3 regions of the Streptomyces diversicolor genome follow, and region 2 is predicted to be linked to each of the others. Evidence: riboswitches for the same ligand, from Rfam matches in the RefSeq annotation. Region 2 holds a riboswitch; each other region holds the start of a gene.
What was found. Region 2 has a riboswitch for cyclic di-AMP ahead of AC27LF_RS21315 (transglycosylase SLT domain-containing protein). Riboswitches for the same ligand answer to the same signal wherever they lie in the genome.

Region 1: another riboswitch for cyclic di-AMP. It lies ahead of AC27LF_RS32920 (M23 family metallopeptidase); the one in region 2 lies ahead of AC27LF_RS21315 (transglycosylase SLT domain-containing protein).
Region 3: another riboswitch for cyclic di-AMP. It lies ahead of AC27LF_RS00395 (M23 family metallopeptidase); the one in region 2 lies ahead of AC27LF_RS21315 (transglycosylase SLT domain-containing protein).

Annotation. Positions count from the first base shown of each region.
Region 1 is NZ_BAAJXA010000035.1:22,122-25,385, reverse strand. Features, by position in the region: gene AC27LF_RS32930 (alpha/beta fold hydrolase) at 1-775, shown strand, start outside; tRNA gene AC27LF_RS32925 (tRNA-Met) at 1,081-1,154, shown strand; cyclic di-AMP (ydaO/yuaA leader) riboswitch at 1,547-1,704, shown strand; gene AC27LF_RS32920 (M23 family metallopeptidase) at 1,714-2,757, shown strand; gene AC27LF_RS32915 (aldo/keto reductase) at 2,929-3,264, shown strand, end outside.
Region 2 is NZ_BAAJXA010000017.1:96,627-99,890, forward strand. Features, by position in the region: gene AC27LF_RS21310 (HAD family hydrolase) at 1-792, shown strand, start outside; gene AC27LF_RS21315 (transglycosylase SLT domain-containing protein) at 802-1,293, opposite strand; cyclic di-AMP (ydaO/yuaA leader) riboswitch at 1,297-1,480, opposite strand; gene AC27LF_RS21320 (hypothetical protein) at 1,776-1,901, opposite strand; gene AC27LF_RS21325 (CocE/NonD family hydrolase) at 1,879-3,264, opposite strand, start outside.
Region 3 is NZ_BAAJXA010000001.1:90,874-94,137, reverse strand. Features, by position in the region: gene AC27LF_RS00400 (SGNH/GDSL hydrolase family protein) at 1-429, opposite strand, end outside; gene AC27LF_RS00395 (M23 family metallopeptidase) at 677-1,651, opposite strand; cyclic di-AMP (ydaO/yuaA leader) riboswitch at 1,656-1,813, opposite strand; gene AC27LF_RS00390 (tyrosine-protein phosphatase) at 2,482-3,264, shown strand, end outside.

The DNA.
Region 1 (3,264 bases), on a different contig from region 2:
CGGCACACCGATCGTCCTGATCCACGGCTACACCATCGATCACCGGCTGCTCCTGCCGCTGGAGCCCGCCTTCACCGGTCGGCCCGGCTGGCGCAGGCTGTACCCCGACCTGCCCGGGCACGGCAACAGTCCGCGGCTGTCCGGCCCGACTTCGGCGACGACGATGGCCGACGCCGTCATCGACTGGATCCGCGCCACCGTCGGCGACCGACCCTTCGCCGTTGTCGGGCAGTCCTTCGGCGGGCAGATCGCCCGCGCCGTGACGGCGCGCTTCGGCGAGCAGGTCCTCGGTTCCGCGCTGCTCGTTCCCGTCGTCCGCTGGGGCGCCGAACGTACCCTGCCCGACAGCACCGTGGTGGAGCGCGACGACGCACTCCTTGCCCGCCTCGCCGCCGAAGAGGACCTTCCGCTGTTCCGCGCCGTGATGACCCGCCACACCGAGGAGAGCTGGGCTCTCTTCGAGGAGCACATCCTCCCCGGCTGGCGGGTGCACGACCGCCATGCCGCCGCCGAACTCGACGCTGACTTCCTGCTGCCGCAGTGGCCGGAGCGCCCCGGCGAGGTCCACCACGGCCGGCATCTTCTGCTCACCACACGTCAGGACGCCCTCGTGGGCTGGCGTGACCAGCTCGCCCTGCTCGACCACTACCCCCGCATGACCGCTGTGGTCCTCGACGGTGCCGGTCACAACCCGCAGGTCGAGAGCGCACCGGCGGTCCGCGAGCTGATCGGAGGCTGGCTCGACACGCTTCCGAGGCCGAACCGAAGGCCGTGACGCCGTAGGCGTTCTGCCGTGATCCACCGCTCCCGGGCGTCCTTCCACGGCCAAGGCCGCCTCCCCCTCGACACCGTGGTCCAGTGATCCGTCTCCCAGGCGTCAGCGTGGACAGCGGGTGCCGTTTCCAGCGCGGTGATCGCCTTGGGGGCCGGCGGCTCCTGCGGGTCCCGCGGATCCTCGACCTCCTCGGGGAGCAGGAAGCCGATCAGCGCCGGGCAACGGTTGATCGCGATACGCCGTGGATCAGCCGGGGTTATCCGTGTGCTCGCCGTCCTGCGCATGGCGTACACTGGTGGAACCGACGCGGGGTGGAGCAGCTCGGTAGCTCGCTGGGCTCATAACCCAGAGGTCGCAGGTTCAAATCCTGTCCCCGCTACTGAAGGCTCAGGGCCGGAATCCAAGGCATGGATTCCGGCCCTGAGTGTTTTTCCACCCACCGCGGCGCGGCCCGGCTATGGCGGCGCGGCCCGCTCACGGCAACGCGACTCGCTCACGATGGCGCGGCTCGCCCACGGTCACGAGCCCGCCGTCACGAGCGGTGATCGGACGACCGCCCTCCGCATAACAACTGACACACCGTCAAACACTATGGGTTGTCCGAGTTTCCGTGCGCCAGGGGCCAACTCGCCCGGTTTTCGCCGGTCATGGGCGGTAAATTCCCGCCCGAAAGCGTTAACGATCAAGCGGAACGGCTTGGAATCTGCCCGCCGGGTCTATTAACGTTCGATAACGCAGCGCGGTCGTCCCAGCCGTCACAAGAGGCGGCTCCGTGCTCACGCGCCGAATCCCGCAAGGGAACCGGGGAACCACCACCTTGGGGTGAATCACGCGGACACCGCCGTGGAGACACGGCCGGTATACGCGCGTAGGAGACCTTCCTGCTCCGAACCCGTCAGCTAACCCGGTAGGCGGAGGAAGGAAAGGAGTACGCCCGAGTGGCGTCCAACCGGCCCGCCCCACAAGCCCCGTTCGCGCCGAGCCAGTACGGCACCGAGACCTTCGGCTACGGCACCTACCGCACCGACGAGGGCCCCTGGGAGGAGTGGAACCCCACCGAGGAGTCCATCCGCCCGCTACGCGGCCGGCACCGCGTCGCCAAGCAGCGGGGCGGCGGCGGACTCGCCCGCAGCTCCACGGTCCTCGGCGTCGGCGTGATAGCCGCCGTCGGCGCGGGCGGCATGGCCAGCGCCAACACCGGCAAGCCGCCGGTGTCCATCTCCATGCCCGACCTGCCCTCCGTCGGCTCCCTGCTCGGCGACGGCGCCGGCGCCCAGGCCACCAAGGGCTCCGCGACCGCCCTGAGCAGCGTCGGCGTGACCGAGGCCGACAGCGCCGAGGGCACCACCGACGCCGGTGAGGCGCTGCGCAACCGCATCATGGCCCAGGCCGAGCAGCAGCAGGGCCAGGCCGAGACCAGGGCCGTCGCCGCGGCCGTGTCCGCCGCCGACCAGGAGGTCGCCGACGCGGCGGCCAAGGCGGAGAAGGAGGCCGCGGCCCGGGCCGCCGCCGCCAAGGAGAAGGCGGAGGCCGCCGCCAAGAAGAAGGCCGAGGAGGCGCGGCTGGCCGCGCTGGCCAAGCAGTACACCCTGCCGACCTCCTCGTACACGATCACCGGCACCTTCGGCCAGGCCGGCTCCATGTGGTCCTCCGGCTACCACACCGGCCTCGACTTCGCCGCCCCCACGGGCACGCTGATCAAGGCCGTCCACACCGGCACGATCACCGAGGCGGGCTGGGCCGGCTCCTACGGTTACCGCACGATCCTCACCCTGGACGACGGCACCGAGCTGTGGTTCTGCCACCAGTCGTCGATCAGCGTCAGCGTCGGGCAGAAGGTCAACACCGGGGACGTCATCGGCCGCGTGGGCGCCACGGGCAACGTCACCGGACCCCACCTCCACCTGGAGGTCCACCCCGGCGGCGAGGCCGGCGGCATCGACCCGATGGCCTGGCTGCGCGGCAAGGGCCTCACCCCCTGACCCTGCGGCAAGGGCCTCGACCCTGACCCACCCGGCACATCCCCGCACCCCCCGTTCCCCGGCGGTCCTGGCGCCCATCCCCCCGACGTCAGGGCTGCCGGTCCGGTGTTTGCACGGTCTTTGCGCACGGCGGCGGAATCGAGGATTCAGGCGGGCGCGTTGAACCCGAGTATGACTTCCCTTCGAAAACTCGGTCCCTCCGATCTTGAGGTCTTCCCGCTCGCCCTCGGCGGCAACGTCTTCGGCTGGAGCGCCGACCAGCCGACGTCCTTCGCCGTCCTCGACGCCTACACGGCCGCCGGCGGCAACCTCATCGACACCGCCGACTCCTACTCGGCGTGGGTCGAGGGCAACAAGGGCGGCGAGTCCGAGACGATCATCGGCAAGTGGGTCAAGGCGCGCGGCAACCGCTCGGACGTCCTGATCGCCACCAAGGTCAGCCAGCACCCCGACTACCCGGGACTGTCCGCCGCCAACATCAGGGCCGCGGCGGACGCCTCGCTGCGC
Region 2 (3,264 bases):
GCATATTCACTCGTCGCCACCGACCTTGACGGAACGCTCCTGCGTGGCGACGACACGCTCTCCGACCGGTCCCTCGCCGCGCTCGCGCGCGTGGCACGGGCCGGCGCCCGGCACCTGGTGGTCACGGGCCGCCCGGCGCCACGGGTGCGGCCGTTGCTCGACACGCTGGGCCGCGGGGGGCTCGCGGTGTGCGGACAGGGCGCGCAGGTGTACGACGCCGCCGCGGACCGCCTGCTGTGGTCGGTCACCCTGGACCGGGAGTTGGCCGAGACCGCGCTCGGCAAGATCGAGGCCGAGGTGGGGCAGGTGTACGCGGCCGTCGACCAGGACGGGGTGAGCGGCCTCACGCTCATCGAGCCCGGGTATCTGATGCCGCATCCGACCCTGCCCGCCGTCCGCGTCGAGCGGCGCGACGATCTGTGGTGCGCGCCCATCAGCAAGGTGCTGCTGCGTCACCCCGCCCTGTCCGACGACGAGTTGGCGGCGACGGCGCGCGCGGTCGTGGGCTCCCTGGCGACCGTGACGATGTCGGGGCCCGGGACCGTCGAGTTGCAGCCCTGCGGTATCACCAAGGCCACGGGTCTGGCACTGGCCGCCGAGCACCTTCGGCTGGCGCCTGAAGGGGCCGTCGCCTTCGGTGACATGCCGAACGACATCCCGATGTTCGACTGGGCCGCCCACGGGGTGGCGATGGCCGGCGCCCACCCCGAGCTGAAGGCGGTGGCCGACGAGGTCACCCTGTCGAACGAGGACGACGGCGTGGCCGTCGTCCTCGAAAGACTGTTTCCGTGACGGGGTGTGTCAGTAGGCGCCGTTGACGTTGTCGATCGAGCCGTAGCGCTTGGCGGCGTAGTTGCAGGCGGCCGTGATGTTGGCGACCGGGTCGTAGATGTCGTACGACGTCCCGTCCACGTGGTAGGCGTTGAACGTCGGGTCGATCACCTGGAGCAGGCCCTTGGACGGGATGCCCTTGGCGGCGTTGGAGTCCCAGAGGTTGATGGCCCGCGGGTTGCCCGAGGACTCGCGCATGATGTTGCGGTGGATGCCGTTGTAGGTGCCGGGGATGTTCTTCTCCGCCATGATGGCGAGCGATTCGCGGATCCAGCCGTCGAGGTTGTCCGGGTACCCGGCAGGCGTCGTGCCGGCCGTCGTCACGGTCGCGGGAGTGGCGGCGTGGGCGCCGGTGGCGCCGAGGAGCGGCAGGGCGAGCACGGCGGCTCCGGTGCCGGCCACGGCGAGGGTGCGGACGAGGCGGTTGGTGCGGGGGCGGCGGTGCCGAGCGGCTGCAGACATGGCGATGTTCCTCTCCGGCGCCTGCGAGGTGAGCTGTCGGGTTCGGGCTGGGGAGATGCCCGGCCGGCCGCCGAAAGGCGACGCGACTTCACCCCTAGCCGTTCCGGTCGGCTGTGCCGTCCGGCCCGGCGGCTTACCTGGGTCCCCCGCTCCTGCCGTACGAAATGTGGTTCGTCGATGGGTCAAGTCGGGTGGCGGCAGGATTCGGCGTCCATCCGACTGGCCCGGAAGCTATGCGACCGCACATGTCGGAAACAAGTGGTGGATTCCCTGCTCGTACCAATTGACATGCGATTGAGATGTATGGGTCGCTTGATCCTTTGCTATTGCCAAGCATCAACTCGGCATTCGGGAAAGGGCGGTGGGGTCCGCGGCCGGGGTGCCGTGGCACGATGAAGGGTGACTCACGTCACTCCCCTCGAAGCTCAAGTGCATTCGGTGTCAAGGGGAATTGGGGTGCTAATAGCGGCAAATCGGGCACTTCATGTCATGGTCCGCGGAATTCGCTTCTCCCAGGTCCGGTGGAAGACCACTTCGCCGCCCGTCGTGCAGACCATCTCGTCGGCGGTGACGAAGTGGCCGACGTCACAGGAGATCTCCGAACGCACCTGGACCGTCGTGTCCCACGGCAGATCCGGGCGGTGCAGCCGCACCGAGCGCTCCGAACGGGCGCGGGCCGACAGCGGGTCGTTCCCGGCGATCGAGTACGCCTCCGTCGCGTCCTCGGTCCACTCCAGACCGTCCGGGTACGCGCGCGTGCCCTCGCGGCACGGGGACACCTCCAGCCGCCACTCGTCCACGGCGACGTCCCGCACCACGAGCCGCCCGGGGCGCGGCCCGTCCAGCGTGACGGACTCGCCCGCGCCCAGCGGCTCGGCCCTGCTCGGGTTCCTCGAAGACGACCGCCGGGCCCGACGCCCTGGTTCGCACCGGCAGTTCGAGCGAACTGCCCGCCGGGTCGAGCGTGCAGCCCGCCGCCGATTCGGGCCAGGGCCAGACCCACGGCCAGTACGCGGAGGAGACCGCGAGGCGGATGCGGTGACCGGGCGGGAAGGCGTACCCGGCGCCGCCCAGTTCGACGATCGCCTCCTTCGCCTCCTGGGTGCCGCCCGGGGGCGCCACCTCCTGCGAGCCGTCCTGTGAACAGGGCCCCGCTTCCTGCGTGTCGCTCGGTGATCGGGGCGCCGCCTCCTGGTGGCCGGGCGGCGCCAGGTCCAGTACGCCCCTGGCGACCAGGGTCGACGCGCCGTCCGGGGCGACGTCGCAGACCCGGATGACCAGGTGCGTCCGCGGCGTCGGCCGGACCAGACGCAGCCGCACCCTGGGCCGCCCGAGCACCCAGGTCTCCTCGGTCACCGCGAAGTCGAAGCAGACGGACCGTCCGTCCTCGGCCCGCTGGTCGGGCGGCAGGTCGGCCTCGTCGCCGACGGGGCGGAACCGCCCCGCGTCCACGCCGGTGTGCAGGGGCGAACGCACCAGGACCGGGGTGCCTGGGAGGTCGTGGGCGACGCTCGTCACGTTGGGGGACGGCCAGGCGGGTTCGCCGACCCAGCGGCCCGGGAGGGCGGCGCGGGCCGCGTCCGGGCGGTGGGACTCGACGACGTACGCGCGCAGGACCGGTTCGGACATCACCGGACGCGCGCCCACGGAGCCACGGGGAGCGGCGGATACGGAGCCACGGGGAGCGGCGGATACGGAGCCACGGGAGGCGGCACGCACGGAGGTGTCGGAAGTGGCGAGTACGGAGCCGCGGGGAGTGTCTGCCGCGGAGCCGCGGGGAGGGCCGGACGGTGGGCCGCAGGGAGGGCCGGACGGTGGGCCGCCCTTCAGCCAGTGGTCCCACCAGCGCAGGGTCTCCTGGAGGAAGCCGATCGCCGGTCCGGGTGACAGGTCCCGGTCGGGGTAGTGGTGCGACCAGGGGCCGATCAACCCGCGGACGCGGTCGTGGGGCAGGTGTTCGAGCAGACGGAG
Region 3 (3,264 bases), on a different contig from region 2:
CGCCCGGACGTGCCCGTTGTAGGTGGCGATCCTGCCGCGCAGATGCTTGAGCACGGGCACGCCGCGGGTGTCGAAGCCGGTCGTCACCATGACGGTGCCGGCCGCCGCGGTGAGCCGGGCCACGGCCCGTTCGAAACGCTCGGCCACCTCGTCCGGGTCGGTGCCGGGCCGCAGGATGTCGTTGCCGCCGGCGCAGAAGGAGACGAGGTCCGGGGCGAGTTGGACCGCCTGGGGGATCTGCTCGGCCACGATCTGGTCGAGCAGCCGCCCGCGCACGGCGAGATTGGTGTACTGGAAGTCGCCCTCGGGCCGGCGGTCCGCGAGCAGGACCGCGAACCGGTCGGCCCAGCCGACGAACGCCCCGTCGGGGCCGGGGTCGCCGACGCCCTCGGTGAAGCTGTCCCCCACCGCCACGTACGACCCGATCACAGCTGTGTTGTCACTCTTCGAATCGTCTGCCACGTCGGCCCATGATTCCCCTTCGGATGTGACCTACGCGATCGTAGGAAGGGGTTGACGAACGGTGAGATAAGACACTCCCCAAGAGATTCCCAACGCGGGAATAGGCCGGACGGCAGGGGTGTTGGGCTGAGAATTGCCGTGCCCGCAGGGCCCACACGGGGAGGGGCGCACCGGGTTCCCGGTGCGCCCCTCCCCGTGTGGGGGTGCCGCTGCGTCAGACGGTGACGCCGTGCGAGCGGAGGTAGGCGAGCGGGTCGACGTCCGAGCCGTAGTTCGGCGTGGTGCGTATCTCGAAGTGCAGGTGCGGGCCCGTCACATTGCCGGTCGCACCGGACAGGCCGACCTGCTGGCCCGGGGTCACGGTCTGGCCGGCCGAGACGGACAGCTGTGACAGGTGGGCGTACTGCGCGTAGTGGCCGTCGCCGAGCCTGAGGACCACCTGGTTGCCGTAGGCGCCGCCCCAGCCGGCGGAGACGACGGTGCCCGCGCCGACCGCCTTGAGCGAGGTGCCGGTCGGGACGACGAAGTCGACACCGGTGTGATAGCCGCTGGACCACATGCTGCCCGCCGTGCGGTAGGCGGTCCCGATGCGGGCGCCGTCGACGGGGAGGCCGTAGCCGGTGGTGGCGGCGGTGTCGGCGGCCCCGGTGTTCTGGGCGACCGGAGCACTGTCGGACGAGGTGTCGGACGACGGCGGCGTCGACGGCTGTGCGGACCCGTAGGACCCGTCGGACCCGCCGGACCTGTCGGACGAGGACTTCGCGGAGGAAGGCTCGGTGGACGACGAGGAGCCGGTCCCCGTCGCGGCCCGCTCGCCGAGCGTGAGCTTCAGACCGGGGTGGATCAGCGAGGGATTGCCGCCGATCGCCTCACGGTTGTCCTGGTAGATCCGCTGCCAGCCGCCGCCGACGCCCTGTTCCTCGGCGATCTTGGCGAGCCAGTCGCCGGGCCGCACCGAGTAGGTCCGGGTGCCGGAGTCAGCGGCGCCCGTCTTCTTCTCGACGGTGCCGGCGCCTGATGGGACGGACTGCTGCGCGGCGGCGTGGGGTGCCGTCTCGGGGGTGGCGGCGTGTGCCCCGGCGGCGCCGATCAGCGGCAGGGCGAGCGCGGCGCCGCCGGTTCCGGCGGCGGCGAGGGAGCGGGTGAGGCGCTGTGACTTGGGGCGGCGGTGCTTACCCTTCGCGGGCATGGCGAATTCCTCTCCGGCGCCTGCGAGGTGAGCTGTCGGGTTCGGGCTGGAGCTGCCCGGCCGCGCGTGGCGCGGCTTCACCCCTAGCCGTCCCGGAGACCGGGACAGGCGGTCGTGCCTGGTGGGTCCCCCGCTCCTGCCGTGCACGGGTGAGTGGTGTGTCGGGATCCGGGCGGCGGCAGGATTCGGCGGTCCGTCCGGATTGGTGGCGAACGTAAGCGAGCGGGACGCGAACGGACAAGGAGCCGCTTCACCCGGTGCGCGTTTCCGTTGATCCGTCACGGGAATTCCCGGTCACCGTCCGTGCATCTCCGGGTGGCGAGCCTTCCCAAGTCCCGCAAGGGGCTTGTGCATTACGTGGTCATGACGGACGACGCACCGTCACGGCTATGACGCTCCTCACGCCCTCCATCGCATAACCCGCAATTCGGCCATAAGGGTCAGAGGTGATGTGGTCGAAGGACCGCGCGCCACGGGCCGCACACCGGACTCCGCGACGACCTGGACGCCAACAGCACCGCACCACGAGGCATTTCGCCCGTTTAGCGGCATTTATACGACGCCGGCGGATCGAGTCCGCCAGCCGTACGCCGGAACGGGTCGCCGTATCGCTGCGTCGCCCAGGAGCCGGGTACGACCGTCCTCGGCGCCGTCCGTCATCGGATGCCACAAGGGCCCACGGCTGCGCTCACGCCTCGACGTCATCAAGTGCCGCGGGCCCGTGGGGCGACGCCTGTGGACAACTCGTTGCCGCGGGAAAACCATGTCGTATGGTCGACGGCGTGCCCGTCGACGAGCCGCGTCGCGGGGTCCGACCACAAGGAGCCTCCGTGACGCAGCAGGTCCCCTCGACCGAGCCCGAACTCGCCGGTGTGCGCAACTTCCGTGACGTGGGCGGACTGCCGACCGCGGACGGCCGGCGGGTGCGCCCCGGCGTGCTGTTCCGCAGCGGCCACCTGGCGCATGCCACCGAGTCCGACGCCGCGTTCCTCTCCTCCCTGGGCCTGCACACGATCTTCGACTTCCGCAACGCCGCCGACCAGAAGCTGGAGGGGCCGGACGTCGCGCTGCCCGGCGTACGCAACGTCAACCTGCCGCTGACCGACCCGGCGGACGGCGCCGAGTTCTGGACGATGGTCCGCGACGGCGACGTCGGCCAGCTGCGGCAGCTGCTGGGCGACGGAAAGGCCGAGCACCGGATGATCGTCTCGTACCGCTCGATCATCACGGAGCGCACCGCCGAGCACTCCAGGGTGCTGCACGCGCTGGCGGAGGACAGCGTCCCGGCGCTGATGCACTGCGCGGCGGGCAAGGACCGCGCGGGCCTGTCCATCGCCGTGACCCTGCTGGCCCTCGGCGTGGAGCGCGAGGCGATCCTGGCCGACTACCTGGAGTCGAACGCCAAGCACCGCCGCTACCGGGTGCGCCGCAGCGGCAGCGCGGACACCGCGTACACGCCCGAGATCATGGAACTGCTCAGCCCGCTGTTCGACGCGCGCGCCGCGTATCTGACGGCCGCCATGGAGACGGTGGAGCAGACCTGGGGTGGTGTCGACGCCTATCTGGAACAGGGGCTGGGTCTGGCGCCGCGGACCCGGGAGCGGCTGCGCGAG